DNA from 4 places in the Rahnella sp. JUb53 genome. Region 4 is predicted to be linked to each of the others. Evidence: predicted binding sites of a transcription regulator. Region 4 holds the regulator's gene; each other region holds the start of a gene.
The links. Region 4 encodes CRP, which controls carbon source genes, mostly activating them, when cyclic AMP is high. Its sites were predicted from a motif close to ATGTGANNNNNNTCACAT; they were not measured.
Positions count from the first base shown of each region.

Region 1 (7,510 bases), on a different contig from region 4:
CCAGAGATTCCTGTAACGCGTTGCGGTTGGCGAAACCGGTGACCAGATCGGTGTTGGCCAGCACGCGCAGACGCTCCTGCGCTTTGCGCTCGTCCGTAATGTCAGAACCCGAGCAGATCAGGTATTTTTGCTGTTTACCGCTGCCGCTGTGGACGAATTTATTGCGAAACAGAAACAGCCGCTGACCTTTAACCGTATTGATCCAGCGTTCGACTTCGTAGGATTGCTGATGCTGAAAAAAACCGTTGATGTTCTGGCGCGACGCCAGACCTTCTTCCATCGTCATGAATAAATCGTAGGCGCTGCGGCCAATGACATCTTCTTCGCGCAGGCCGGTATATTCTTCGCTCAGCCGGTTAAAACGATGGATTTTGCCTTCCTGATCGATGATCACAATCACGGAGTTGGCTTCGGAAACCACCTGTTCAGCAAAAGTCAGACCGACTTCAAGATCGTGCGCGACGGATTCAGTGTCCTGATACGCTGATGCCGTGCCAGCCCAGGCTTTGCTGTCAATTTTCCGGCCGACAAGATAAAGGCGTACAGGGGAACCGAACAGGGTGATGTCCAGCGTGAAACTTGAGGTGATCCCGGTCAGTTGCCTGATTTTTCCCGCCTGCCATTGGGTCAGGGAGATAGCAACATTAACAACGCCTTTCTCTGCGGACAGCTCCAGTGCATTGCTGTCAGAACCCACTCGCCAGTATGGGCGGGGCGTACCAAAATGCAGGTACAGGATGGACGCATCTTGAGAATCGACCATGAATGTTTCTCCGAAAAGAACGCTATACGCCGCCAGTGTGGCGACATGGCGATAGTCAGCACAGACGGAGTTTACTCTGCTCAGCACACCCGCACCGCTCCGCAACTATCGGATACAGAGCCGGAAGGCGTAACACATTGAATTTAAGGTTAGCAACTGTCGGTTATATATCCAGTCACCGGACAGAAATTACTGCTCAGAACAGGCGGGTTCCGTTGCCGGGATCCCGCCTGAGAGAGAACGTGCTGACTGCATATCGGGCCTGGTTTCAGACCCGATATGTTATTTCAACAGGAAGCTGGTTTTCTTCACATCCTGAGAATCTAACCCGACGAATACGTTGAACTTACCGGGTTCAGAGGCCCATTTCAGCTTGTCATTGTAGAAACGTAAGTCTCTTTCATTGATAGCAAATGTCACGGTTTTCTCTTCACCCGGCTGCAGGGTGATCTTCTCAAAGTTCTTCAGCTCTTTAACCGGACGACTGATCGACGCGGTGACATCCTGCAGATACAGCTGGACGATCGTCGCGCCACTGACTTTGCCGGTGTTTTTCACCGTGACACTGGCTGTCAGCGGATGTTTCGCATCCATGGTTGTGGATGAAAGGTTCACGTCAGACACGCTGAAACGGGTGTAGCTCAGGCCATAACCGAACGGGAACAGCGGCCCGTTGGTGATATCGAAATAACGGGTCGTGTATTTATCCGGATGCTGTGGATTGAACGGACGACCGGTATTCAGCACGCTGTTATACAAAGGAATTTGCCCGACCGAACGCGGGAAAGTCATCGGCAGTTTGCCTGACGGGTTGTAATCGCCAAACAGAACGTCGGCAATCGCGTGACCGCCTTCGGTGCCGGCGAACCAGGTTTCCAGCATGGCATCAGAGATGTCATTTTCCCACGTCAGTGTCAGAGGACGACCATTCATCAGCACAATCACCAGCGGTTTACCGGTGGCTTTCAGCGCCTTGAGCAGGTCACGCTGGCTTTGCGGAATGCTGATATCTGAACGGCTGGAGGCTTCATGCGCCATACCCTGCGCTTCACCCACCACCGCCACCACGACATCTGATTTCTCAGCTGTTTTCACCGCTTCGTCAATCATGTCCTGTGGTTTACGCGGGTCGTTGATCACCTGCTTGTCGTAGGAATTAAGGAAATCGACCATCCCCTGATCGTCGGTGATGTTAGCACCGCGTGCATATAACAAAGTGCCTTTGTCTCCGAGGACATCTTTCATCCCCTGCAAGACAGTCACAGCCTGAGCGGCTTTACCGGCGGCAGACCAGCTGCCCATCACATCGCGTTTGCTGTCAGCCAGCGGGCCAATCACGGCAATGGTGCCTTTTTTCTGTAACGGCAGCGTCTCGTTGGTGTTTTTCAGCAACACGAGGGACGTACGTGCGACTTCGCGGGCTTCGGTGCGGTGCAGACGGCTTTCGGCATTGGTGTCCGCCGGGTCGCTCGACTGCGGGCCTAAATGACGGTATTCATCGACAAACAACCCCATGTCCCATTTCGCGGCCAGAACGTCACGTACGGCACGGTCAATATCCTGCTGACTCACCAGACCGTCGGCGAGCAATCCTTTCAGATACTTACCGTACATATTGTCGGCCATGTCCATATCGACACCGGCTTTCAGCGCCATCGCAGCCGCCTGACGATCATCTTCGGCCACGCCGTGTTTGACCAGACCGCCAATAGCGCCGTGGTCACTCACTGTCAGACCTTTGAACTGCCAGTCATCGCGCAGAATATCTTTCAGCAACCAGGTATTTGACGTCGCGGGAACGCCGTTAACACTGTTGAGGGCAACCATCACGCCACCAGCACCGGCATCTACCGCCGCTTTATACGGTGGCATGTAATCGTTAAACATGCGGGTCAGGCTCATGTCCACGGTGTTGTATTCGCGACCGCCTTCCACCGCGCCGTACAGCGCGTAGTGTTTGACGTTAGCCATCACGGCGTCGGGTGCGGAAGGATCTTTACCCTGATAACCCGTCACCATTTCATGTGCCAGGCGGGACGTCAGGTAGGTGTCTTCGCCAAAACCTTCGGAGACACGGCCCCAGCGCGGATCACGGGTAATATCGACCATTGGCGAGAAGGTCATATTCAGACCATCTGCTGCGGTTTCCAGTGCGGAAATACGTGCGCTGGTGTTGACGGCCTGCATATCCCAGCTGGCGGCAAGGCCAAGGCTGATAGGGAAAATAGTGCGCTGACCATGCACCACGTCATAGGCATAAAACGGAGGGATCTTCAGGCGGCTTTCTTTCACCTGATCCTGCATGCGGCGAATATCAGGTTTAGTGACGGTATTAAACACGCCACCGACTTTACCGGCGCGGATGTCAGCCATAATGGCTTCTTTCTGGTAGTCCGGCCCCACAGTGACCAGATTCAGCTGACCGATTTTTTCATCAATGGTCATTTTTTTCATCAGGTCCGCAATAAATGCATTGCGCTCTTTTACCTGATCCTGGGGAATGCCCGTCGTTTCAACGGCGAGCGAAGAAGCAGAACTTACCAGTAACACTAACGCGCCAAGCACGTGATGCGTATTCATCGGAATTCCTTCAGCCATAAGCAGGGGTGCCAAACCGGTGAAAATTCAGCAGCCTGAAGCAAACAAAGCAATGATCATTCTAAGAAAAGTATGGGTGAGAATCTAATACGACCCTTCAACTATTAGCAATGAATAGTTTATGCCCTGCGCACAATATCGTTTTACATTGCGGAGCAGACTGCAATTTACAGGTAATCAGAAACTCACGTACAAAAAGACCTCAGATACGCCACGCATTTTTCTAAATTTAGGATTAAATGATATGCAGGTGAACAAATAATCAGCAAGCTGGTCTGAATGTTCATTATCAGGGTAATAAAAAAGGCAGAACATCATGTTCTGCCTTTCTTTCATCTGTTCTCAACGACACGCTGTGAGCGAATCGGATTAATAGTAATAAGACATATCGGTCGGGGTTTTGCTCATCACATCAAAGAAAACGTCTTTCGTGTTTGCCCAGAACTGCGCGACGGCGGCGGCATCATAATTCATGCCCATCAGGCTCATCACGAAGAAACAGGTTACGGTCAGGCCGAGACCGCTGCAAACAAAGGCCATGGTGTTGCGGCTGGACTGGCGGCAAACAATATTAAGCTGGCTGGTGCAGAACATCAAAAAGGCGCTCAGCAATTCCCAGCGCATCATGACAATCCCGGCAGTTAAAGTACCCATCGATAAAATCCTTACTCACTACAGCCGTTTACACAAAGCCAAAATCAGCCGGATGGCTGTTACAACAGGTTGGCAGCGGGCTTTTCTGAAGAAATGGTGAATTACAATAGTGTGACGACGGTCACATTATATCACCAGATTTTATTTTTGAGCAAAATATGTTCGCTAATGAGAAATAGGCATAACACATCAACTTATTTTGATGATGTGTTATGAAAAGAGTGGGGTGCGATAACGGTAGGGCGTTGAGAGTTACCCGGTGAATCAGGCGCCGTACCCCATGACCTGTAACAGATGCTGCGCCTGCTGCACCGCTTCCTGACGGTGTGCGACGCCCAGTTTCTGGTACAAATTGCGGATATGCGTTTTGATGGTGGTGGAGGCGACATCGAGTTCACCGGCGATCTGATCGTTGCTGTAACCGGAGTAAATCAGCCCGAGAACCTGCCATTCGCGCTGGGTCAGCGGACTGGTGCGGATCAGTTCCGGCACCTGCGGATGGGTCAGCAGTTTGTTGACGAACCCTTCGTCGAAGTGCGCGAACTTATGACGATGGTGCTGGTTAATTTCACGCAGAATTTGCTGCGCACGGCGCTGTTCCAGTTCCGGCAGCAGATTGAGTTGCAGCAACTGTCGCAACTGCTGCGCCATCATTTCCCCTTCGATGACGAAATGGCTGACAAAACCCGTACGGTTCGCCAGCCCCAGCGCTTCGATCAACACCCGCTGCGCATCATTTTTACGGCCGGTATGCCAGTAAAGCAGATTGCTGAGCAGCAGATTGCGGTTGAGATCGCTGGTCAGGCGCAACTGACGCGCATTCTGATTCAGCTCATCGAGTACCACCTCGGCTTCATCAAACTGTTCCAGCAAAATCTGCACACGGGCGATATTCCGCCACTGGCCTTGCTGGAAATGGTTGTCGGCCATGTCGGGTTTACGCGCCTGTTGCAGCCACTGGCGGGCAGCGGCTTTGTCGCCGATCATCTGCCAGTAAATCACCCTTGGTTTATCGGTATTGGTCAGCCAGTCGATGTGATACTGACCGGTTTTGAGCAGGCTTTCACAGCGTTGCAGATGGTGATGTGCGTTATCGAGCTGACCGCGGGCGAGGGAGCATTTCGCCAGCATTGCCAGACACTGCAACTGCTGCTGTGGCTGGAAGTTGGTCAGCACATCAAGCCCCTGACGGGCGGCGTCTTCGGCATCATCGAGCCGCGACCATGACCACAGTAATTGCGAGCGCAGGCGCAGTAAAAATTCGTGCATCGGCAACTGTTCCAGATGCTGTTCACGCACCAGTTCAAATGCGCGATCCTGCATCTCAAACGCAGCCTGCAAAAAGCCCTGCGCAATCAGGATTTCACTCTGTTGCAGCAATGCCCATAACGCATAGTGATAAGCTTCATAGCGGCGGGCAATCTGTTCGGTTTGCTGCATCAGCGGCAAGGCGCGGGTCAGATCGCCTTTGCAGTGCTGGATTTCGCCGGTGACCGAGGTCGCCACAATCCGGCTGTAATAGCTTTCATACGGCAGATATTTCAGGGCGTCCGCGGCAAGTTTTTCCGCCTCATCCTGACGGCCATCGTTAATCGCCACCTGCGCCCGCAGGGCATCAAATTCCGCCGCGAGTTCCTGTTCCATGACGATATTGCGCTGCTGCATTTCACTTTCGGCGCGCACCAGCAACGTTTCCACTTCGGCATAACGGTGCTGACTTTGTGCCAGCCACGCCTGCAACAGCACCAGTTTAGGATTCTGGATCAGGCGGTCGTACGGCAGCGCGGCCAGACATTCTTCCAGCAACGCGAGTTCGCTCTGATTGAACAGTGCCCAGGCGTGTTGCAGCAGAATATCGCGCAGCATATTGATGTCTTCCGCCCCCAGCGCATGATGAATAGCTTCGGCTGGAAAACCTTGCGCCAGCCAGCCTTCAGCAGCGGCACGGTGAATGGCCGGCAGTTCTGTCGACAGTTCCCACTGGCAGCGCTGGCGCAGGAAAGTGGCAAACAGGGGATGGAAGTTAAACCATTCGCCGGTGTCATCCATGCGGTGAATGAAAAGCCCCTGACGTTCCAGTTCCTCGAGGCGCTGCTGGCCGTTTTCGCTGCCGGTCAGGCGCACAATCAGCGCATCGTTCATTGACCGCAGCAGCGAGCAGCGCAGTAAAAAGTCTCGTGTCGGCGTATCCACGCGATCCAGCACTTCATCCACCAGATATTCTGAAAGATGGCTGGCATTCAGCCCGGCCAGTTTGCGGGCGGACTGCTGCGTAGACTGTTGCGACGACGTGGTGGACTGACGTGCGGATAACGCGATCAACTGGAGTGCCGTTGCCCAGCCGGCCACTTCGTCGCACAGACGGCCACTGTCGGCCTGATCGATGGGGTCTTTCAACCGGTTGTCGAAAAATTGCTGGGTTTCCGGGTGCGTAAAGGCCAGATGCGTGGCGTTAAGTTCCAGCAACTGATCGCGGACACGCATATTGGCGATACCCAGCGGTGGCAGGGTGCGCGAAAGGACCACCAGCGACAGATTTTCCGGCTGATGACGCAGGAAAAAACGCATCCCTTCATGGATGGCGTCGTTAGAAATCAGGTGATAATCGTCGATAACCAGCAGCAGCGGACGGTGCCAGTCGGAAAGCTCAACAAACAGCTGAGCAAACAGCGCCGATAAACTGGCGTACTGGTGTTTCTGACTCAGCGCTTCACTTTTGACGCAATGACCGCCGCAAGCCTGTTGTACCGCCGCAATCAGATAGCTGGCAAAACGCTCCGGCTGATTGTCACTTTCATCCAGCGAATACCAGCCGAGATCGCTTTTGCCCGCCGCCCAATGTGCGACCAGCGTCGTTTTCCCATAGCCCGCCGGACTGGCGACCAGGGTCAGACGGTAATTTGGCGCAGTCGAGAGCTTCGTCAGCAGACGATCGCGAACCACTGTATTTTGCTGCCGCACCGGGCGGCTCAATTTCGACGGGATCAGCATTTTTTTCGATTCTTTTGACGGTAGTCAGGAGGCGTAATAATTATTTCGCAGCGTGTAATTAATCACTTTTTCTAAAGTCCTCCTTTGAAACATTGATTGCAAGAATGTTACGTTTTTACATGCCGTTAAGTTGCTCTGCATCACACTTCTAAATACAAATTTTCAGAGCTTCCCCCTGATCCCCCGTCTCCTCCGGCTACGCCCCGTTTCTCCTCCCTGCCTAATCTTTGGCAGGATGATGCTGCTCACAGGCACAAGCGTCAGCATAGTGATAATCAACATCAGACTTCCCTACAAATTCCCGGATAAAGAGGCATGTAATGCAGGTGACTTTGGATAAGACGCAGTTTTTAGCCGCGCTAAAACGCCAGTGGCAGGGATTCGGTTTGCAACAGGCACAGGATATGACACCGCATCAGTGGTGGCAGGCCACCAGTGCCGCGCTGTCCGAACCGCTGAGTGCGCAGCCTGCGCCTGAAGCGACAAAACAGCCGCAACGGCACG
Region 1 is NZ_SLYT01000005.1:158,128-165,637, forward strand. Features, by position in the region: gene pdeR (cyclic di-GMP phosphodiesterase) at 1-763, opposite strand, end outside; gene bglX (beta-glucosidase BglX) at 1,046-3,343, opposite strand; gene EC840_RS13850 (YjcB family protein) at 3,731-4,015, opposite strand; gene malT (HTH-type transcriptional regulator MalT) at 4,280-7,006, opposite strand; gene malP (maltodextrin phosphorylase) at 7,327-7,510, shown strand, end outside.
Region 1: EC840_RS13850 (YjcB family protein) is a predicted target of CRP. The motif match lies at 4,125-4,142, and genes of this name have one in related genera.

Region 2 (7,510 bases), on a different contig from region 4:
GAAGGCATTAGGCATGGAGGCAGTTAAGAATATGCTGCCAATGCAACCGGGCGATGTACACGAGACCAGCGCGGATACGCAGCCATTGTCGCAGGCCATTGGCTTTGCGCCTGAAACCAGCGTCGAGCAGGGCGTGCAGAAGTTTGTTGACTGGTATCGGGATTTTTATCAAGTCTGAAATTCAGGATAAAACTTCTGTTATGTTGAAGGTTGCTCAGGCAGCCTTTTTTATGGAATCAGTTAAGTCCTATAGCAGTCTGAATGTAATCTCTTTTTAAGATGTACTTGGTTCGTTTTTGTATTAGTGACAAGAAGCATTTATCTGCGGGATTAGAAAACGAAAAGCCCATCATAAAGATGGGCTTTTTTGTATTAACATTTACGTTAATAAGGGCAATTACAGCAGGAAATCGTCCAGTGATTTACCTTGCTCTTCGATTGCTTTCTTGATTACAGCTGGAGTACGGCCCTGGCCAGTCCAGGTTTTGTTTTCGCCGTTTTCATCAACGTATTTGTATTTAGCAGGACGCGCTGCACGTTTTGCTTTGCCGGTAGCTTTAGTTGCAGCCATGGTTTGCAGCAATTCGTTAGGGTCAATACCATCAGCAATCAGCATTTCACGGTATTGTTGCAGTTTGCGAGTGCGCTCTTCAATCTCAGCAGCTGCCTGAGAATCTTCTTCGCGACGTTCGTTCACAACAACTTCTAATTTTTCCAGCATCTCTTCCAGAGTTTCCAGAGTGCATTCTCTTGCTTGCGCGCGCAGAGTACGGATGTTGTTCAGAATCTTTAATGCTTCGCTCATTATACTAGTCTCAAATTATATTGGTGGGGGGCGTTTGGCTAATAATAGAATGCTCTTCAGTATTCTGCAATAGCCAATTTGTATACCTGACCTTAATTTACGCATTTAAAGCAAATGGTGAATGTGTCATGCAAAATATAGGTAGGACATTTCACACTATTTATCTGAGGTCTATAACCCTAATTTCAATACACGCTTAAGCGCTATTGTTGCAATGTGTAAGTCGTTTTATAAGCATGCGATTGTTCACATAATTAAAGAAGAAGTGTAGATAACTAATGTAGGGGCAGGGGAAATGGGGGGAGGCCGTATCGCAAAAGCATACTCAAATTTTTACTTTTATGAGCTTCTACCCAGCCAGATATTGTATAGACAAACCCATTATGCGGCCCTCTGGTATATAAGATGAGCCATGTCAGGGAGTATTGTCGTCTAACGATTACGGATTATCGGCTATTGCATTTATAAATTTTGATTGTAAGTTTCTGTGATTTTTTCAAATGTAATGATTCTTTGAACCGTCCCCGATAACTGTGCCAGAGGGGTGTGGTTATAGATTGTCAGGCTTGTGGTACAATCCACGCCGAAAATTTATGCCATCCATTTACATTATGGGGTCACTCCTTCATGGCTCAGCTTTATTTCTATTACTCGGCGATGAATGCCGGTAAGTCTACTTCGCTATTGCAATCTTCATATAATTATCAAGAACGTGGTATGCGCACGCTGGTGTTAACAGCAGAATTAGATCATCGTTTCGGCGTCGGTAAAGTCAGCTCCCGAATCGGTTTATCCTCGCCGGCAGAGCTCTACAATAAGGACACTGAACTTTTTAATCTGATAGCCCAGGAGAATCGCTTACAGCGTCTGAGCTGCGTTCTGATAGATGAATGCCAGTTCCTCACTAAGGCGCAGGTATCCCAGCTCACTGACGTTGTGGACGATCTGGATGTGCCGGTACTTTGTTATGGCCTGCGGACCGATTTTCGTGGTGAACTTTTTGAGGGCAGTGAATATTTGCTGGCATGGGCGGATAAACTGGTTGAGCTGAAAACCATTTGTCACTGCGGGCGTAAGGCTAACCGTAACCTGAGGCTGGATGAGAAGGGTAACGCCCTGCATGATGGCGCACAGGTCGTTATAGGCGGTGACGAAAGCTATGTATCTGTCTGCCGTAAGCACTACAAAGAAGCCATGGCGGCGTTTGATACCACGGTCGAAGCTAAACCAGAGTAAATCTGCAAAGTATTTACAGAGGTTTTTTGGCTTTTATCTTCAAAGCCATTCTCAAATTTTCCCTCATTTATCCTGAATCCATAAAAAAACCCGCTTTTCAGCGGGTTTTTACTTTCTGATTTTAGCTATCAGAAACTCAGCAGATTATTTTTTGCTGGTTTTCTTTTCAGCTTTAGGAGCAGCAACAACAACTTCTGCTGCCTCTTCTTCGCTGAATTCGCGGCCGTAGAAAGTATCCATCAGAATCTGTTTCAGTTCAGAGATCAGCGGGTAACGTGGGTTAGCACCGGTACACTGGTCATCGAACGCATCTTCAGACAGTTTGTCTACTTTCGCCAGGAAGTCAGCTTCCTGAACGCCTGCTTCACGGATAGAGGTTGGGATACCCAGCTCCGCTTTGATTTCATCCAACCAGGTCAGCAGTTTCTGAATTTTCTGTGCAGTACGGTCACCGGCAGCGCTCAGACCTAAATGGTCAGCCACTTCTGCGTAGCGACGACGCGCTTGTGGGCGGTCATACTGACTGAAAGCAGTCTGTTTAGTTGGGTTGTCATTGGCGTTGTAGCGGATAACGTTAGAAATCAGCATTGCGTTAGCCAGACCGTGTGGAATATGGAACTCTGAACCCAGTTTATGGGCCATTGAGTGACAAACCCCAAGGAAGGCGTTAGCGAACGCGATACCCGCAATAGTTGCCGCATTGTGAACACGCTCACGTGCTACCGGATTTTTAGCCCCTTCGTTGTAGCTGGCTGGCAGGTTTTCTTTCAGCAGTTTCAGTGCCTGCAGAGCCTGACCGTCGGAATATTCGTTAGCCAGTACAGAAACGTAAGCTTCCAGTGCGTGAGTCACAGCATCCAGACCACCGAAAGCACACAGTGATTTAGGCATGTTCATCACCAGATTAGCATCAACGATAGCCATATCAGGTGTCAGCGCATAGTCAGCCAGTGGATATTTCTGACCAGTTGCATCATCGGTAACAACCGCAAAAGGAGTCACTTCTGAACCAGTACCGGAAGTGGTGGTGACGGCGATCATTTTCGCTTTCACGCCCATTTTCGGGAATTTGTAGATACGTTTACGGATATCCATAAAGCGCAGCGCCAAATCTTCGAACTGAGTGTCCGGATGTTCGTACAGAACCCACATGATTTTAGCGGCGTCCATCGGTGAACCACCACCCAGCGCGATAATGACGTCTGGTTTGAAGGAGTTCATTTGCTCAGCACCTTTACGAACAATGCTCAGCGTTGGGTCAGCCTCTACTTCAAAGAACACTTCTGTTTCAATGCCGTGGCTTTTCAGAACGCTGGTGATCTGATCTGCATAGCCGTTATTGAACAGGAAACGGTCAGTGACGATGAATGCGCGTTTTGCTCCATCAGTAGCCACTTCTTCCAGTGCGATTGGCAGTGAGCCACGACGGAAGTAAATAGATTTTGGAAGTTTATGCCACAACATGTTTTCTGCTCGCTTCGCTACAGTTTTCTTGTTGATCAAGTGTTTAGGACCGACGTTTTCAGAGATGGAGTTACCACCCCATGAACCGCAACCCAGCGTCAGAGAAGGAGCAAGTTTAAAGTTGTACAGGTCACCGATGCCACCCTGAGAAGCCGGGGTGTTGATCAGGATACGTGCGGTTTTCATTTTGTTGCCAAAATAGTTCACACGTTCTGGTTGGTTGTCCTGGTCTGTATACAGGCAAGAGGTATGGCCGATACCGCCCATTTCTACCAGTTTCTCAGCTTTAGCAACCGCGTCTTCGAAGTTCTTAGCACGGTACATCGCGAGGGTAGGGGACAGTTTTTCGTGTGCAAATGGTTCTGATTCGTCAACAACGCTGACTTCACCAATTAACACTTTAGTATGAGCTGGCACTTTGATGCCGGCCATTTCGGCAATTTTAGTCGCTGGCTGGCCTACGATAGCCGCGTTCAGGCCACCATTTTTCAGAATGATATCTGAAACAGCTTTCAGCTCTTTGCCTTGCAGCATGTAGCCGCCGTGCGATGCGAAACGTTCACGAACAGCGTTATAAGCAGAATCAACCACGATGATGGACTGTTCAGACGCACAGATTACGCCATTATCGAAGGTTTTGGACATCAGCACGGAAGCAACAACACGTTTGATATCTGCAGTTTCATCTACAACGACCGGGGTATTACCTGCACCCACGCCGATTGCTGGCTTACCGGAGCTGTAGGCTGCTTTAACCATGCCCGGACCACCGGTTGCCAGAATCAGGTTCAGATCCGGGTGGTGCATAAGTTGGTTAGAAAGTTCTACACTTGGTTCATCAATCCAGCCAATGATGTCTTTTGGCGCACCGGCAGCGATAGCAGCCTGCAGAACGATGTCTGCCGCTTTGTTAGTCGCGTTTTTAGCACGTGGGTGTGGAGAGAAGATAATACCGTTACGTGTTTTCAGGCTGATAAGCGCTTTGAAAATCGCAGTGGAAGTGGGGTTGGTAGTTGGGACGATACCGCAAATCAGGCCGATGGGTTCAGCGATAGTGATGGTACCGAAAGTGTCATCCTGGCCCAGGATGCCACAGGTTTTTTCGTCTTTGTAAGCATTGTAGATATATTCGGAGGCGAAGTGGTTTTTGATCACTTTGTCTTCGACAATACCCATTCCGGATTCTTCAACGGCCAGTTTGGCGAGCAGAATACGAGAATCGGCAGCAGCCAGAGCGGCGGCAGCGAAAATCTTATCTACTTGTTCCTGACTGAAGTTGGCATATTCGCGCTGTGCCTTTTTGACTCGCGCAACGAGTGCGTTTAGTTCAGCGACATTTGTTACAGCCATGATGCTCTCCTGATAAAGTTAAACTCTTTTAGTAAATAACTTGCCAAAGACTAGTATAGACCTGCTATCAGTCACCGTGAGAAACTAATTAACTCTATGATTCTCAAGGTGTTGTCTTTGTCTCTTTATTTGCTTAAAGAGCTTCCAGTAGTGAAGCACGTAAGGTAGTAGATAACTCCTCATTCAACGTGGCTTGACGAATATTTGTTCTGCAAACTACCGTCGAGTGACTATGCACAAAGCTTACCTATTTGTAGGCAGACGTAATTTGATCTGGATCACTAAATACCGAAGCTGACACCTTTCAGCAGTAGTTTATTGAGAATAATTATCAAATTAGCCCGTGGATAATACAGTTTTGTATCTAAAGTTATCAATAAAAAAACTGATTTTTAACAAAAGTCTTATCCACTGCCTTTATTTGGAAATCTGGTGATAAAAACTATGAAACGGCGTGGCGCCTTTACTGCGATTCCAGTACATTAGCGCCCATCAAAACCTTCATCTACCGGCGTAACTGTGCGGAGTTCTGCGTGAGCCAATCTTTATTAGATTTTTCTGGTTATATCAAATTCTTTGTCGGGCTGTTTGCACTGGTCAATCCTGTGGGGATCTTGCCCGTGTTTATCAGCATGACCAGCTATCAGGCGGCGGCAGGGCGTAACAAAACCAATATGACGGCCAACCTGTCTGTTGCCATTATATTGTCGACTGCGCTGTTCCTCGGCGATGCAATTTTGCACCTGTTTGGCATTTCCATTGATTCATTCCGTATCGCCGGCGGGATCCTTGTGGTCACTATCGCCATGTCGATGATCAGCGGAAAGCTCGGGGAAGATAAACAGAACAAGCAGGAAAAGTCAGAAACAGCGATCCGCGAAAACGTCGGTGTAGTTCCGCTGGCGTTGCCTTTAATGGCAGGACCCGGTGCAATCAGTTCAACAATCGTCTGGAGTTCGCGTTATCACAGCTGGCCAAACCTGTTGGGTCTGACTGTTGCTATCATGTTCTTCGCCTTCTGCTGCTGGCTGCTGTTCAGGGCGGCACCTTTACTGGTGCGTCTGCTGGGGCAAACCGGCATTAACGTCATCACCCGTATTATGGGATTGCTGCTGATGTCACTGGGCATTGAATTTATTGTGACAGGTATAAAAGCGATTTTCCCGGGCCTTCTTTAATCAATTAGCGGCCGAATTATCACGAAAATACTCAGGTGTTTTCGTGATAATTATCACTTCCACTTATAATCGAATGCCTTATTATAGTGCAGCTAATGACTTAATTCAGAGCGATTGCACCCTAATGTGGCGCAAACCCTCGTCTCACTCCTCTTTTCAATCCAAGTCCTCATTTCTTTAAATAAACTTAGCTAATTATTCGCTAATTACTGGCGTTTATTGCCCGTATTGACGTTAATTTGCCCACATCATTCTGTAAGGCTTGTGCAGGCTGTATCGAGATGTTATTAGTGTTAACACAGCAGTTAACAGGTGTTTATTCTTATAAATCTAACAATGTTAACTGATTGTGTCAGGCGAGTTCTTGAACAGTCTCCGGTAGGGCTTTGATGAGTAATTTCGCCATAAAGATTCTTTAAATCAGCGAGTTAATGCTGTTTTCTGCTCTCTGCCTGACTGACCTGTTGTAAAGACTGTTACGAGTAAAAGAGAATTGCGTAACAAATTTGCAAAATTTATTGGCGCGCGTAACAGGGTTCTGATAATTTTCAAATCGCCTTCAAAAATGGATTTTTGTTTAGAGCAATGCTCCTGGTGAGCACGATTCTTGCTAGTGCGAAAAAGATTGAAGCCATTTTATTTGTTTTTGGAGAGTGTCGTGTCGCAATGCTTACTGCAAATTTATCCTCATGTGTTTTCTGCAAAAAGAAAACCGGGCATAACGTTGACGACATCAAACCGCCTTATGCTGAATTTTTATGATCAGCTAAACAAATCTTCAGATCTTCTTCTTATTAATTTGATGGCTCGCATTTAACCGCGAAGGATTTTCTGTCGCCTTAAGTCGGGTGAATAAGAAAATAATATTGTTAAGTGCAGGAATAACAGTATGTGATTGCCTGGTTCGCCACAGAATTCTTTTTGTCGCGCACGGGGTGAATCAAATGGAGGGAGATCATCCTTAACGATCTCAGAAACCGCAAGGCGATTAACAGCCAGAGGTTTAACGGACTTACCAGGTAACACATGCAGTAGTAGGGGACAGCCATCTGCGGGTGGTAACTACATGGGGCTTTTCATGAGCAATTCGTTCCTGCTCATGAAATCCGTTGACCCAGCAAGGGTTTATCTTGCACCCAGGCGTGCAAGTTCATAATAAAAACTGGAGTTGAATAAAAATGACCAACATCACAAAAAAAAATCTGCTGGCTGCCTGCATTATGGCTGCGGTTGGCGCGGTGTCAGTGAATAATGCATTTGCAGCCAATGTGCCAGCAGGTGTCACTCTGGCAGCCAAACAAGAACTGGTTCGTAACAACGGCTCAGAAGTTCAGTCTCTCGACCCGCATAAAGTTGAAGGCGTACCAGAATCCAACGTTATCCGTGATTTGCTCGAAGGCCTGGTGAATACCGACAGTAAAGACGGCAGCGTTATTCCTGGCGTAGCAACCAGCTGGGAAAACAAAGATTTTAAAGT
Region 2 is NZ_SLYT01000006.1:29,928-37,437, forward strand. Features, by position in the region: gene EC840_RS15075 (NAD-dependent epimerase) at 1-178, shown strand, start outside; gene hns (histone-like nucleoid-structuring protein H-NS) at 398-805, opposite strand; gene EC840_RS15085 (thymidine kinase) at 1,433-2,041, shown strand; gene adhE (bifunctional acetaldehyde-CoA/alcohol dehydrogenase) at 2,186-4,855, opposite strand; gene EC840_RS15095 (YchE family NAAT transporter) at 5,389-6,033, shown strand; gene oppA (oligopeptide ABC transporter substrate-binding protein OppA) at 7,212-7,510, shown strand, end outside.
Region 2: adhE (bifunctional acetaldehyde-CoA/alcohol dehydrogenase) is a predicted target of CRP. The motif match lies at 5,122-5,139, and genes of this name have one in related genera.

Region 3 (7,510 bases), on a different contig from region 4:
GACACCTACGGCACGCTCGTTGCCGCCACGTTGGTACTCCTTTTAGGACGAAAATGCGTCCAGTCGGTCAAATTTCTAAAGAAATACACTATTCCTGAGCCCGTTGCCGGCGGGTTGCTGGTCGCTTTGCTGTTGCTGATCGCCAATCAGATGTTCGGATTGGAAATCGGCTTTGATATGTCCCTGAAAGAGCCCCTGATGCTGGCGTTCTTTGCGACAATTGGTTTGAATGCCAATCTTTCCAGCTTGCGTGCAGGCGGCAAATCTTTATTTCTTCTGGTCTTTGTCGTTATCGGCCTGTTGCTGATGCAAAACGCCATCGGTATCGGGATGGCGAAAATGTTGGGGCTTGATCCGCTGATGGGCTTGCTGGCCGGTTCGATTACACTTTCTGGCGGTCACGGAACAGGTGCGGCGTGGAGCAAGCTGTTTATCGAACGTTATGGCTTTGAAAACGCGACGGAAGTTGCTATGGCCTGTGCGACCTTCGGCCTGGTGTTAGGTGGAATCATCGGCGGGCCGGTGGCGCGTTATCTGGTCAGCCATTCTTCAACACCAAACGGCACACCGGAAGATGCCGCCGATCCCAGCGCATTTGAAAAACCGACCATCGGGCGGATGATCACCCCGCTGGTGATGGTGGAAACGATCGCGCTGATCGCGATATGTCTGATGGCTGGAACTTACTTTGACAGCCTGCTTCAGGGGTCTGCCTTCGAAATTCCGACATTTGTCTGTGTTCTGTTCGTGGGCGTGATCCTGAGCAACGTCATGGCGTGGCTCGGTTTTTATCGTGTTTTTGACCGGGCCGTTTCAGTACTGGGTAATGTCAGCCTGTCGTTGTTCCTTGCGATGGCACTGATGAGCCTGAAGCTGTGGGAAATGGCGTCACTGGCTTTGCCGATGATGGCAATCCTCATCGTACAGACCATCGCGATGGCGCTTTACGCGATTTTCGTAACGTATCGCGTAATGGGCAAAAACTATGATGCCGCGGTACTGGCTGCCGGACATTGCGGCTTCGGACTGGGTGCAACGCCGACGGCGATTGCGAATATGCAGGCGATCACCAACCAGTTTGGTCCTTCGCATCTGGCCTTCCTGGTTGTGCCGATGGTTGGGGCATTCTTCATTGATATTGCCAATGCGATCGTCATTAAACTGTATCTGATGCTGCCAATATTCCCGGCTTTCAGTTAAAAAAACAGGCACAGAAGTTTCGCTTCTGTGCCTGCCTTTCCTTCTGATTTATCGCTTACTGTGCTGCTTTTTCCGTAAACACCTCTTCCGCTTCAGCGGCTTTCTCCTGCGCCATTAGCTGTTTTTCATAAACCTTGAAAAACGGATAGTAAATCACCATCGAAAGCGCCATCAGCATGACGACCAGAATCGACACTTTGAAATCCCAGCCCATTGCCCAGGCTGCGCCAATTGGCGCCGGAGATGTCCAGGGAACCAGTGAAATCATATGCGGCAGAAGATCGGTTTTAACCGCAGTGTAGGCAATGACGGCGTTCACCATCGGTGCCAGAAGGAAGGGGATGAAAAATACCGGGTTCATAACAATTGGCGTGCCGAAGATCACCGGCTCATTAATGTTAAAGCAGCTGGGAATCAGACTGAGTTTGCCCATTGTGCGCAGATGCGCCGACTTGCTGCGACAAAACAGCAACACCAGCCCGATGGTTGCGCCGGAGCCACCGATAACGATCAGGAAATTCCAGAAAGCCTCGGTCATGATGTGCGTCATCGGTAAACCTGCGGCGAGATCTGTCTGATTCAGGCCAAGGTTGGTTAACCAGAAAGCCTGCAACATGCCGGAAACGATGGCTGAACCGTGAATGCCGGCAAACCACAACAGGTGGCAAATCAGCACGGCGAGAAGTACCGCGGGCAGTGAGTCAGCGGCGGAAATCAGCGGTTCGAACAGCGCCATAATCGCCTGTGGCAACAGCATGTCAAACCCTGACTGCACCAGCAAACTCAAAGGGAAAAGCGTCACCACCACCGCAATAATCGGGATCAGCAAATCGAATGAATGCTTAATGTTTGAAGGAACCTGTTCAGGTAAGCGTATGCCGATATTGTATTTTTTCAGCAGCCGCGTCAGCTCAGTCACATAAATCGCCACCAGAATGGCGGTAAATATGCCCACGCCACCCAGCGCGACGGTCGACATTTTCTCATCAACCTGCGGCGCAGCGACCAGCAGAAAAGACATCAGCGCCAGCATCGCCGTCATAAACGGGTCAAGTTTGTAACTTCTTGCCAGATTGTAGGCAATCGATGCCGCGATGTAGATCGACATAATCCCCATCGTCATATTGAACGGCGTCAAAATTTGTACTTCATATTTAGCCGAAAGCGCCAGCCAGCTCCTGGCGAAACCCCACGAAGATTCAGGTGAGAATGGCGGGTGGACAAAAACCAGTAAAAAAGAGCCGACAATCATAAACGGCATTGCTGAAATGAAACCGTCACGTACCGCCATGACGTGGCGTTGCGAGGAAAGCCGGGCAGCAAAAGGGCTGATCTTTTGTTCTATAAAGTTAAAGAGGGATTGGCTGATACTCATGATGATTTGACCTTATGTTGAGGACATCAGACAGGGTTGCCTTAATTATCATCAGTGTAGTGATGGGGTATGAAACCGGTTACCGACTTTGCCTCACTCTGTGAAGGTCATCAAATAACCAACGAAGAAAGCAGTTCAGCTGCGGTGACATTAAAATTTGCATGAATGTGAAGGCGCAAAAACATCATTTTTAATAATGCTTCGACGATAAGAGAGTGTGGAGAAGGGGATCAGGCGTTGGTGTATCTGACTCTTTCCGGCAGCCAGCGTTCTATCAATGCTTTGGCGTGATCCGGGAACTGCTGTTGCAGATAGCGCGCTATACGCTGCACGTCGGGGATCATTGCCTGGTCGCGTAACAGGTCCGCGACTTTAAACTCTGCACTGCCAGTCTGGCGCGTACCCAGTAATTCGCCCGGTCCGCGGATCTCTAAATCCTGCTGGGCAATGACAAAACCATCGTTACTGTCACGCAGTACCTGCAAACGCTTCTGCGCAGTTTTGCTCAGCGGCGTTTTATAGAGCAGAACACAGTGGGAAGCCACGGCACCGCGCCCGACGCGGCCGCGCAGCTGGTGTAATTGCGCCAGTCCTAAACGCTCCGGGTTTTCGATAATCATCAGGCTGGCATTTGGTACGTCAACGCCGACTTCAATAACGGTCGTCGCCACCAGAAGTTGCACTTCGCCTTGTTTAAACGCCTGCATGACGGCCTGTTTTTCCTGCGCTTTCATGCGACCATGCACCAGCCCGATGTTGAGCGCTGGCAGGGCCTCTTTCAGTCCTTCCCAGGTGGCTTCGGCTGCCTGAGCCTCGAGCATTTCTGATTCTTCAATCAGCGTACACACCCAATAAGCCTGACGGTTTTCCTGCTCGCAGGCACTTTTGACGCGGCTGATAATATCACTGCGGCGGGTATCGGGGATCGCGACGGTTGTCACCGGCGTACGGCCTGGCGGCAGTTCGTCGATCACTGACGTATCAAGATCCGCATAGGCAGTCATGGCCAGAGTTCGCGGGATAGGCGTCGCCGTCATGATCAGCTGATGCGGATGGAACCCTTGTTGCAGGCCTTTCTCCCACAGCGCCAGACGCTGGTGTACACCAAACCGGTGCTGTTCATCAATGATGACCAGAGAAAGTGACGAGAACAAAACCTGCTCCTGGAAGATGGCATGCGTGCCCACCACCATTGAAACCTGACCGCTGGCAATCGCGTCTTGCTGCGCCTGCCGGGCTTTACCTTTTTGTTTTCCTGCCAGCCAGCCGACCTGAATTCCCAGCGGTTCAAACCACTGACGGAAATTATTGGCATGTTGTTCGGCCAGCAATTCTGTCGGCGCCATTAATCCGACCTGTTGCCCCTGAGCGATAGCGCAGAGTGCGGCGAGAGCTGCTACCAGCGTCTTGCCAGAACCCACATCACCCTGAACCAGACGCATCATCGGGTAGCTTTTCGCTAAATCCTGCTCGATTTCAGCCACCACGCGCTGCTGCGCGCCTGTCGGGCTGAAAGGAAGAGAAGCGAGGAACTGTTTTTTCAGGCGATCGTCATGGTGCAATGGCAGTGCTTTATAGCTTTGTGTACCGGCGCGAACGGCCAGCATACTGAGATTATGCGCCACCAGTTCTTCCATAATCAGGCGTCGCTGAGCAGGATGATGACCTTTCTCAAGATCGGCGAGCTGGATGTCTGGCGGCGGGCGATGCAGTAAATGCAGCGCCTGAGGAAGCGGGATCAGCGAACGGCTTAATTCTTCCGGCAATAATTCGGCGATAGGTACGGTATCGAGTAATTCTAAAGCCTGATCGGTCAGTTTACGCAGTGTTGCCTGGCGAATACCTTCCGTTGTCGGATAGACCGGCGTCAGCGATTCCTGCAAAACCACTTCACTGTTTTCACCCTGAATGCGGTATTCCGGATGAATGATTTCAGCGCCGATGGTGCCGCGTTTAATTTCGCCATACGCGGTGACACGACGGCCTGCTGCCAGACTGTTTTTCATCGCGGCGTTAAAATTGAAGAACCGCAACGTCACCATGCCAGTGCCATCGCTTATCTGACAGGTCAGCATTCTGCGGCGGCCAAAACTGATATCACTGCGCAGCACTTCGCCTTCTATAGTTGCGAAAATGCCAGGCTGTAAATCATTGATGGTGTAAAGGCGGGTACGGTCTTCATAACGCAAAGGCAGGTGAAGCAGTAAATCCTGAATAGTTTCAAGGCCGAGTTTAGCGAGTTTATCTGCCTGACTGGCTCCGACGCCGGAAAGCGACGTCAGCGGGATGGCGTCGAGCAGGCGGCCTTTCATCTTTTTTTAACCGTCATTTGCATCGCAGACCACCATTCGTCATCGGCAACAATCTGACCGTGATCGTCAATGAAAGGGCGTGGCAGTTTCTTGCGCTTCGCCACATTCGACAGCACCGGATAGCCACCTTCAAACAGCAGTCGCTGCTGCTCTTTCTCGCTCAGCAGGCTGGTTTCACGGCGATACAGACCGGCATTTTCCCGCTGGCGCTGTGCTTCGTACAGGATAAGTGCTGAGGCGACAGATACGTTCAGAGATTGCACCATCCCGATCATCGGAATGATGATATCGCTGTCCGCGAGAGCTAAAGCTTCTGGAGTGATACCCGTTTTTTCTTGTCCGAGCAAGATACAGGTCGGACGGGTGTAATCAATGGCACGGAAATCGACAGCTTTTTCAGAAAGATTCGTAGCGAGTATTTGCATACCCTTCGCCTTCATTTTGGCGACCGCTTCCTGAATGGTTTTGTGTGTTTTGACCTGAACCCAGCTGTTGCTGCCCGCCGCCGAAGAGACCAGTGTTTTCATTCGGGTGGTAGGCCAGACGGCATGGATTTCATGAACGCCGACGGCATCTGCCGTGCGAATGACGGCAGAAACGTTATGCGGTTTATGCACCTGTTCCATGCAGACCGTCAGGTCTGGCTGTCGGGCCGCAAGCATTTCGCGGATACGCGCATAACGTTCTGGGGTCATAACAATCAGTTTCGGTTGCGGGTAACTTTAATGACGTCCGGCATGATACGAATTTTACGCATGATATTCGCCAGATGAACGCGATCGCGAGTCGTCAGGCGGATAAAGGCGCTGTAGACGCGACCGTCTTTTTCTTCGGTGCTCAGGCTCTGAATGTTCGACTGAGCAGCGTTAATTGCTGCTGTCAGGTTCGCCAGTGCGCCCTGATGGTTGAACATATCGACTTTGATTTCGGCGATAAATTCCTGATCCGTTTCCTGATGGTTATCCCAGTCAACGGCCATGAATTTCTCAGGTTCTTTCTGATAGCCACGAATATTACGGCAGGATTCATGGTGGATAACCAGACCTTTGCCAGGGCTGACGTGCGCAATAATCGGGTCACCCGGGATCGGACGACAACATTTTGCGAACGTGATCAGTACGCCGTCTGCGCCTTTAATCGGCAGATTACGCGTGCCTGACGATGCCATTGATGACTGATCGCCCATCAGATTTTTAGCAACAACAACGCTCATCGCGTTGCCGAGACCGATTTCAGCCAGCAGATCATCCATCGCCACGAGCTTCATGCGATCGAGTTCGTTTTTAATGTTTTCTGGCGGAATATCTGACAGTTTTTTACCGGCACCCAGCGCGTGATTCAGCAGACGACGACCCAGCGAAACGGAATCATCACGTTTCAGGTTTTTAAGCATCTGGCGGATTTTGGCGCGAGCGCGTGAACTGACGACAAAGTTCAGCCAGGCAGCGTTCGGGCGGGCACCCGGAGCGGTAATGATTTCGATAGTCTGACCGCTGGTGAGCGGCTGTGAAAGCGGATAAGGCTGGCGGTCAACGCGCGCGCCCACACAGGCATGGCCGATATCGGTATGCACTGCGTAAGCAAAGTCGACCGGCGTCGCGCCCGCAGGCAATTCGACGATACGACCTTCCGGGGTAAAGACATAAATCTCATCCGGGAACAGATCCGATTTCACACTCTCGATAAATTCAAAGGAGTTGCCTGCGCTTTGTTGCAGCTCAAGCAAACTCTGCAACCAGCGTTGAGCGCGGATCTGCGCCGTCGTGCTGGTTTCACTGTTCTCTTTATAAGCCCAGTGAGCCGCAACCCCCATCTCTGCCATCTGATCCATATCTTCAGTACGGATCTGCACTTCAACCGGCACGCCGTGCGGGCCGATAAGTGAGGTATGCAAAGATTGATAGCCGTTGGCTTTTGGGATTGCGATGTAATCTTTGACCCGACCCGGACGCGGTTTGTAGAGGCTGTGAGCCTGCCCTAACACGCGATAGCAGGTATCGAGGTCTTTAACGATCACCCGGAAGGCGTAGATATCCATGATGGAATGGAAACGCTGTTCCTTGAGGTGCATTTTGCAATAGATAGAGTACAGGTGTTTTTCGCGGCCACTGACACGGCACTGAATACCGGCTTCGGTTAAACGGCCTTCTATCTCAGAGAGGATTTTTTGGATCATCTCTTTACGGTTACCACGCGCGGCTTTCACCACTTCTTTGATGACGCGATAACGGTTTGGATAGAGTGCTTCGAAGCCCAGCTCTTCGAGCTCGGTTTTCAGGTGATGAATACCCAAACGGTGTGCCAGCGGGCTGTAAATTTCCAGCGTTTCGCGGGCAATGCGGCGACGTTTATCCGGGCGCAAAGAACCCAGCGTGCGCATGTTATGGGTACGGTCAGCGAGTTTGATCAGAATGACGCGGATGTCTTGCACCATCGCCATGACCATTTTGCGGAAGTTTTCCGCCTGTGCTTCTTTCTTATCGCGGAACTTCAGCTTGTCTAACTTTGAAACGCCTTCAACCAGCTCAGCAACGCTCTTGCCAAACAGTTGTTCCATATCCTGGTAAGTTGCAGGCGTGTCTTCGATAACGTCGTGTAATAACGCCGCCATCAGAGTCTCATG
Region 3 is NZ_SLYT01000014.1:91,052-98,561, reverse strand. Features, by position in the region: gene gltS (sodium/glutamate symporter) at 1-1,200, shown strand, start outside; gene EC840_RS23430 (PTS sugar transporter subunit IIC) at 1,256-2,575, opposite strand; gene recG (ATP-dependent DNA helicase RecG) at 2,806-4,887, opposite strand; gene trmH (tRNA (guanosine(18)-2'-O)-methyltransferase TrmH) at 4,884-5,582, opposite strand; gene spoT (bifunctional GTP diphosphokinase/guanosine-3',5'-bis pyrophosphate 3'-pyrophosphohydrolase) at 5,588-7,510, opposite strand, start outside.
Region 3: EC840_RS23430 (PTS sugar transporter subunit IIC) is a predicted target of CRP. The motif match lies at 2,674-2,691, and genes of this name have one in related genera.

Region 4 (7,510 bases):
AGCACGCCAGTCAACTTATCTAAAAGATAAAAACAGTCTGCTGTTGAATTTAAGATCTCGCGGGCGAATCAGAAATCTTGCCGAACGGAGCGGCCTGAAGACCCAGGGCTTCAGGACCGAGAGAGGGAACCGCGCAGCGGTAAGATTTCCAGCCTGTCACCGCAGTTGCTGAAACATAGCCAGCAAGCGGAGCGCGTGTTGAAAAAGCGAGGAGGAATCCAAAGGAGGAAAAGCACTTTCCTCCTTTGGGCGGTTTCGGCGCAGCGCGTTAAGTGATCCCCGTACTTGAGAAACCGAAATATTCTCCGATTAGCTTTAAAAAGCAGTCTGGCTGTAAGCCAGTAAAAAGGGGATTTAAAAGGGGCAATCCCCTTCACGTTCACGCCTTCCGCGTCAGCCAGATCCCATGATGTGGCCTCTGCTTCCACGCCAGTGACGAAATAGTATGCATCACGCTGAGATGTGAAATCACACGCCGCAGATGGCGTTCCATCTCGGTCAGTGGCATATCAGGATGCAGTTCCGGTGCATTGATCAGCGTGTTCTCATTGCCCGGTCCGTCATAAAGCAGTCGCTGCTGACAACTCTGCAACGCAATTTCACAGGTCTGTAAATACTCCGTCGCCAGTTTCTCCGGCAGCATGTAATGCTCGCGGGCGAGGATGGTCATCGCGTTGATGTGCTCGACAATGAACTGGCTGTGCGTCACCCACAAGCGCATATCCGCCAGATAATGCGAGTTAAAGCCGGGCTCCTGCATGGCCTGATTCAGTGACGTGAAAAGCTTGTTGTGCGCCTGATTGACCTGCATACGGGTGTAGGCAAGCTTCGAGGTATCCGGGTTTTCTTCAAGCAGTAAGCGGATAGCATCCTGATAGGTTTCCAGCGCCTGGTGCGCGTTCTGACGCAGTAATCCGCTCTGCCATTGCGGCCACAGCCAGATGGTCCCGCCGAACGCCAGCGCGCAGCCGATCAGCGTATCCACCAGTCGCGGTACCAGAAAATGCACGCCGTTCATCGCCAGCAGTTGCAGGGTATATACCGCCGTCACGGTCATGCCGACCATCGCCAGCCCGTAGTTTTTACGCAGCACCGTATACGACACCAGCGTGACGATCAGCATACACATCAGCGTGATGCCTTCGGGTAATTCCAGCTTCAGCAATCCGGCGGCAATCAGCAATCCGGCCAGCGTGCCCAGCGCACGGTGCTGGATACGCACGCGTGTGGCGTTATAACCGTTCTGGCTGACCAGCATGATGGTCAGCAAAATCCAGTAAGGCTTGGGCAGATTAAAGAACAGGCCCAGGCTGCTGCCAATCGCCAGAATGATCCCCAGACGGGCGGCATTGCGCAGGGCGACAGATTTGAAGGAAAGATAGCTTTTCAGCGCAGGCCAGAAGGGTAAACGCGGCTGAGTGTTCATCAGGTCACGTTTGTACAACGGGCGCTGTGTCCGCAGCAGGCGCGCAATGCGGCTGAAGTGGTAGTAGCAAAACTGGCCGACCGGGTTCTCAGGATTGCGCGCGGCGATTTTCTCCAGCGCGGCCAGCTCGTTGGCCATCGTAAACCGCGCGGATAAACGGTGATAAAGAATGTCGTCGGCGATGACCCGCAGGCGGGCGGAAATCACCTGCGCATTACGGCGGATAACCGCTTCGGCGTGGCTTTCTTCCACCAGCTTCTGCACTTCTTCCGGCTGATGCAGGCTCACCGTGATGTGCTCCTGCAAATCAAGCGCGACCTGAAAACGTTGAAACAGTCTTTTATGGTGATGATGATGGCCGTGTTGCGGCAGCATGTGCAGTTGCTGATAGAGCAGGGCAATCAGGTCGATGACCTGCTGCTGTCGCGTCAGCAACGGGGGTAACGCGGTTTCAGGATCGGTGTGTTGCGTCAGCAGGCTGTATTTAGCTTCGAAGTAATCCGCGAGTTGCAGATAGAGCTGACTGAGCGTTTCGCGCATCGGCTGTTCTTCCGAAATACGAAACCACGCCCAGTTAAACAATCCGTACCAGGCCGTGCCGGCGGCGAAAAGCACCGGTGCCTGCCACATCGGACGCAAGCCAACCATGCTCAGCGTGAAGATGGTCGCGACCAGTGCACCGGGCAACAGACGTGCATGCAGCGGGCTGATTTCACCGGTCACGCCTAACAGCAAGGCCAGCGACAGCATGATGAGCGGCAGGGGAATGTGCCAGTTTTCCAGCATGACTTGCAGCAGAATACTGCTCACGGCAAACAGTGTTCCGCCAATTATCAGGCGTTTGAAAAAGCGTTTATGCGGAGTATCGAGGCCCGCGACGTTGCAGCAGGCAGGACAAAGAGAGAACAGCAGCCCCATTTGCAGATTGCCGAACAACCAGCAGATACCAACGGGCAGGCACAACACCAGCGTCTGGCGCAGCGCGTAGTTAACTTCCGGATGGTAAAACAGTCTTCGCCATAGCGTCATGGATAAAGCTTAGCCCATAAAAAAGGCGCGACAGTGTTCTGCCGCGCCGATTTTTAAGGGATTAACGTGTGCCGTAAACGACAATCGTTTTACCGTGTGCCGAGATCAGACTTTGATCTTCAAGCATTTTGAGAATACGTCCGACTGTTTCACGTGAACAACCGACGATTTGGCCGATTTCCTGACGGGTGATCTTGATTTGCATCCCGTCCGGATGGGTCATCGCATCAGGCTGTTTAGCCAGATTAAGGAGAGTTTGAGCGATACGCCCTGTTACGTCGAGGAAGGCCAGGTTGCCGACTTTCTCTGACGTCACTTGCAGACGGTTTGCCATCTGCGCGGAAAGACGCATCAGAATATCCGGGTTAACCTGAATCAGCTGGCGGAATTTTTTATAAGAAATTTCAGCCACTTCACAGGCAGTTTTTGCACGAACCCACGCACTACGTTCCTGACCTTCTTCGAAGAGTCCCAGCTCGCCGATGAAGTCACCTTGGTTAAGGTAGGACAGTATCATTTCTTTGCCTTCTTCATCCTTGATAAGGACAGCAACTGACCCTTTCACGATGTAGTAAAGCGTTTCGGCTTTTTCACCCTGGTGAATCAGCGTACTTTTAGAAGGATACTTATGTATATGACAGTGAGACAGGAACCATTCAAGAGTCGGGTCTGTTTGTGGCTTGCCGAGAACCATTTGCTATTATCCTCTGTTGTTATCGCTGCCCAAAATCACAGGGCTCAGAGTTCCCTGTACGGCACTTCATAAAAAAAGCGCCCTTTCAGCATATAACTCCCCAGAAATGCTGCAAGCGGGTGTCGGGGTGAAACAGCCTGATTATTGCCGTTATCACCGTGGGTTCTGTTCTTAAACCGCGAAAACCGTCACCGCAATTCACTGGAAAGTATGTTTCGGCTTTGTTTGTAGCACAGGTTTGCAATGCTGTCTTCTGTTGTCTCGCTTCAGCATGATGGCGATCGGGTTACGTTGCCAGATTTTAGGTGAAAGGGTACTCTGGGAGCGGAATTCGACGAGTTTATTCACCGGGAGAATAGTTCATGCACGCACGCGTAAAATGGGTAGAAGGGCTGACGTTTTTAGGCGAGTCAGCGTCAGGCCACCAGATTTCTATGGATGGTAATGCGGGCGATAAAGCACCCAGCCCGATGGAAATGCTGCTGATGTCCGCAGGCGGTTGCAGCGCGATTGATGTGGTGTCTATTTTGCAAAAAGGCCGTAATGACGTGCGTGATTGTGAAGTCAAGCTGACCTCACAACGCCGCGAAGAAGCGCCGCGCCTGTTCACGCACATCAATCTGCATTTTATCGTCACCGGTAAAGATCTCACCGATAAGATTGTCGAACGTGCCGTTAGCCTGTCTGCGGAAAAGTACTGCTCTGTGTCCCTGATGCTCGGCAAAGCGGCGACCATCACGCACAGCTTTGAAGTGATCAGCGTCGAATAAGTTACGACCAGTCATAGGCGTGGCACTGGCTGCGCAATAAATCCAAAAATCGCCGCGCGGCAAACGTCAGCGGCGATTTTTGCGAGTAAAGCACACAGTATTCTGCCTGCGGCAGGGTATCGATATTGAGCACACTCAGCCTGTCCTGCAATCCGAACGGCGCTTTCATCGCGCGCGCCACAATGGTCAGATAATCAGACTGCAACACCATATTTAGCCCGCACACCACCGAATCTGTATGCACCGGCATTTCCGCTGCCGGCTGATGAAATCCTCCCATCGATACCCTGATTTGCTGGTAATACCCCATATCCGTTTCGGGCAACAGCCAGCGCGCATCCTGTAATTCCTCCAGAGTTGTGGAGCCTGCCAGCGGATGTCCACGCCGGGCGATAACGCAGAAAGGTGCGCTGAACAGTGGCTCACGTACCAGATCTTCCAGCGGAAATCCCGGCCCGGCGGTACCGACCGCGAAATCCAGTTTCCCTTCGCGCAGTGCAGGTAATAACGTGGAAAGTTGCCCTTCTTTGATCAGCAGTTTGGACTGCGGAAACTGCGTCTTAAATTCTCCTGCCAATCCGGGAAAAACCGTCAGCGCCAGCAGCGATGAAAATCCAATGGCGACGGAGCCCTGCGAATATTGTTCGATCTGGCGAATTTCATCGGCGGCGCGCTCAAGCTCTTCGAGGATAAATTGCATACGCTGTGCAAATGCCCGCCCCGTTTCGGTCAGCGTCATCCCCTGATTGCCACGCACGATCAGCTGCGTATCGAGCGTTTGTTCCAGTTCACGCAATGTTCTGCTGACCGCCGGTTGTGACTGATTCAACGCCCGCGCCGCGCCGCGAATACTGCCGCTGCGGATAACCTGCTGGAAAACCTTCAGTTGCTGCAATTTCGGCAAATAGCGCATCACGATCCCTATCAGTAAAAAGCATCACCCGCCCAAAAATTGCATCTTATGGTCACGCTGTAAAGCTGATAGCGTCAGGATCGCGAAAAATAATATGTTGTTATTCAGTTGATTACGTGATGCATGTCGCATTTTACGATTCATCCGGCAGTGAGAAAATCTGACGTGGTGATAACAAAAAGGGATATCCGCTATGAAAAGTCGTTCCCTGATGATCTTCCTGCTATTTGTCGGTTATGCCGTGGTGTATATCGATAAAACAGTGATGGGCTTTGCGCTGCTGCCCATCGAGCGCGAATTTAATCTGCAACCTGAACAGCTGGGGTATATCACCGGCATTTTCTTCCTGGCCTATTCGCTGTTTCAGATCCCCGCGGGCTGGCTGAATGACCGGTTCGGCTACAAAAAAGTGCTCGGCATGTCGCTGTTCTTGCTGGGCGGCTTCGCGCTGTGTTTCGGAACGCTGGGCCTCAGCCTGGGATTGCTGGTCACGTTCCGGTTTCTCTCCGGCGTCGGCCATTCCGGCTATCCTGCGTCCTGCGCCAAAGCCGTGGTGTCCAATTTCGCAGTTGAGAAGCGAACCTTTGCGCAGTCGATTTTGCTGTCTTCCGCCGGACTGGCGATGACTGCCGGACCGCTGATTGCGGTTTACAGCCTGGATCATCTTGGCTGGCGCGGATCGTTCTCCATTCTCGGATTGCTGGCTTTTGCCATCGCCGTAGCGATTGTGATTTTTGTGCCCAATCCGCCGGAAGCGCAAGCCCGTACCGGCGCGAAAACCGGTTATCGGGAGTTGCTGAAAAACCCGATTGTCCTGCTGCTGTTTGTCTCAATTTTCTGCATCAACATTCCGTCTTACGGCCTGATGGCGTGGTTGCCGAAATATCTGGTCCAGCAGCGCGGTATGTCACTCGACGTATCCGGCATGGTGGTCGCCACCGGCGGGCTGGGTATCTGGATTTCTTCACTGGCAACCGGCTGGCTGGTCGGACGTTATATGCAGGGCAAAGAGCCGAAAGTGATTTTCTGCTGCGCACTGCTCAGTGCGTTGTGTATCTGGCTGGTGTTTACGTCGGCATCGGCGGTTACGGCCGGGTTGTTCCTGTTCCTCGGCTACGTTTTCCTGATGGCGTCCTTTGTGACCGTCTTTACGCTGCCGATGAAACGCCTGCCTTCTGACGTCATGGGCGCGGCGATGGGGATCATTAATACCGGCGGGACTCTCGGCGGATTTGTGGCGCCGATTGCGATGGGATATCTCATCACCGCCAGCCACGGTTACCTTTCTACGTTTGTATTTCTGGCGCTGGCGATGGTGGTGGCCGGTCTGGCTATCCTGCCGCTGGCAATAAAACCTCGTGCGCCAATGCGCGATGTGGCTTAACTGAGGAGAAGAGTGATGACTTTTAATTTCGAAGCAATGCTGGCTGAAGTCAAAGCGGACGTCCTGCGCTGGCGCAGACATATTCATGCCCATCCTGAACTCTCTTTTCAGGAGCATAAAACGGCGGCGTACATTACTCAGCAACTGGAAAGTTTCGGCGGTCTGACCCTGACACATCTGACGCCCAACAGCGTGATTGCCGATCTGAAAGGGGCGCATCCGGGGCCGGTATATGCGCTGCGGGCGGATATCGATGCCCTGCCGATTCAGGAAGAGAACGATGAACCTTTCTGCTCAACGGTCCCCGGCGTGATGCACGCCTGTGGTCATGATGCTCACACCGCAATGTTGCTGGGTGCGGCAAAAGTGCTGACTCAATGTCAGTCTGAGTTGCATGGTTCTGTGCGGTTTATCTTCCAGCATGCTGAAGAAGTGCCACCGGGCGGGGCGCAGGAACTGGTGGATTTAGGCGTGCTGAATGGCGTGGAGAAAATCTTCGGCCTGCACGTGATGCCTAATTCTCCGACCGGTGAAGTGGGGCTGAAAGAGGGCGTGTTCTGCGCGTCCACAGATAACTTCGACATCACCATTACCGGCAAAGGCGGCCACGGTTCTATGCCGCATTTGTGTATTGATCCGGTGGTGATCGGCGCGGAAGTTGTCACCGCACTGCAAAACGTTGTGGCGCGCCGTATTGATCCGCTTCAGGTGCCGGTGCTGACTATCGCAACCTTCCAGACGGGCGAAAGTTATAACGTGATCCCGGAGCGGGTGAAGCTCGCCGGAACGCTGCGGACGCATCACAGCAACGTGCGCGAACAGGTGCCGCAGGTGATGGAGCAGATCATTTCGGGGATCACGGCGGCGCATGGCGCAACATACGAACTGCGCTGGACACGCGGCTATGTGAACGGTGACAACCATCCTGAGGCCTGTGCGATAGCGCGTCAGGTGATTGAAAAAACGCTGGGACCGCAGGCGCTGCGCGAAGTTACTCAGCCGCTGTTTGGCGGAGAGGATTTCTCTTCCTACCAGCAAAAAGTGCCGGGGTGTTTTCTGTTTATTGGCAGCGGGAATGAAAAAATTGGCGCGACTTACGGCGTACATAATCCGCGTTTTCGTCTCGATGAAGAGGCGTTACAGACTGGCGTCGCGCTGCATGTCGGGTTTATCCGTCAGTTGCTGATGAACGACGCCTGAGTCCGTTACTCGATCTTTTTCCCTTCCATCAGGCGCTGCACCAGCGGCGCCATAATCAGCTCCATCGCCAGCCCCATTTTTCCGCCCGGCACCA
Region 4 is NZ_SLYT01000011.1:18,414-25,923, reverse strand. Features, by position in the region: gene EC840_RS21070 (YccS/YhfK family putative transporter) at 380-2,455, opposite strand; gene crp (cAMP-activated global transcriptional regulator CRP) at 2,517-3,149, opposite strand; gene EC840_RS21060 (OsmC family protein) at 3,512-3,919, shown strand; gene EC840_RS21055 (LysR substrate-binding domain-containing protein) at 3,921-4,832, opposite strand; gene EC840_RS21050 (MFS transporter) at 5,026-6,216, shown strand; gene EC840_RS21045 (amidohydrolase) at 6,232-7,416, shown strand; gene EC840_RS21040 (phosphoribulokinase) at 7,422-7,510, opposite strand, start outside.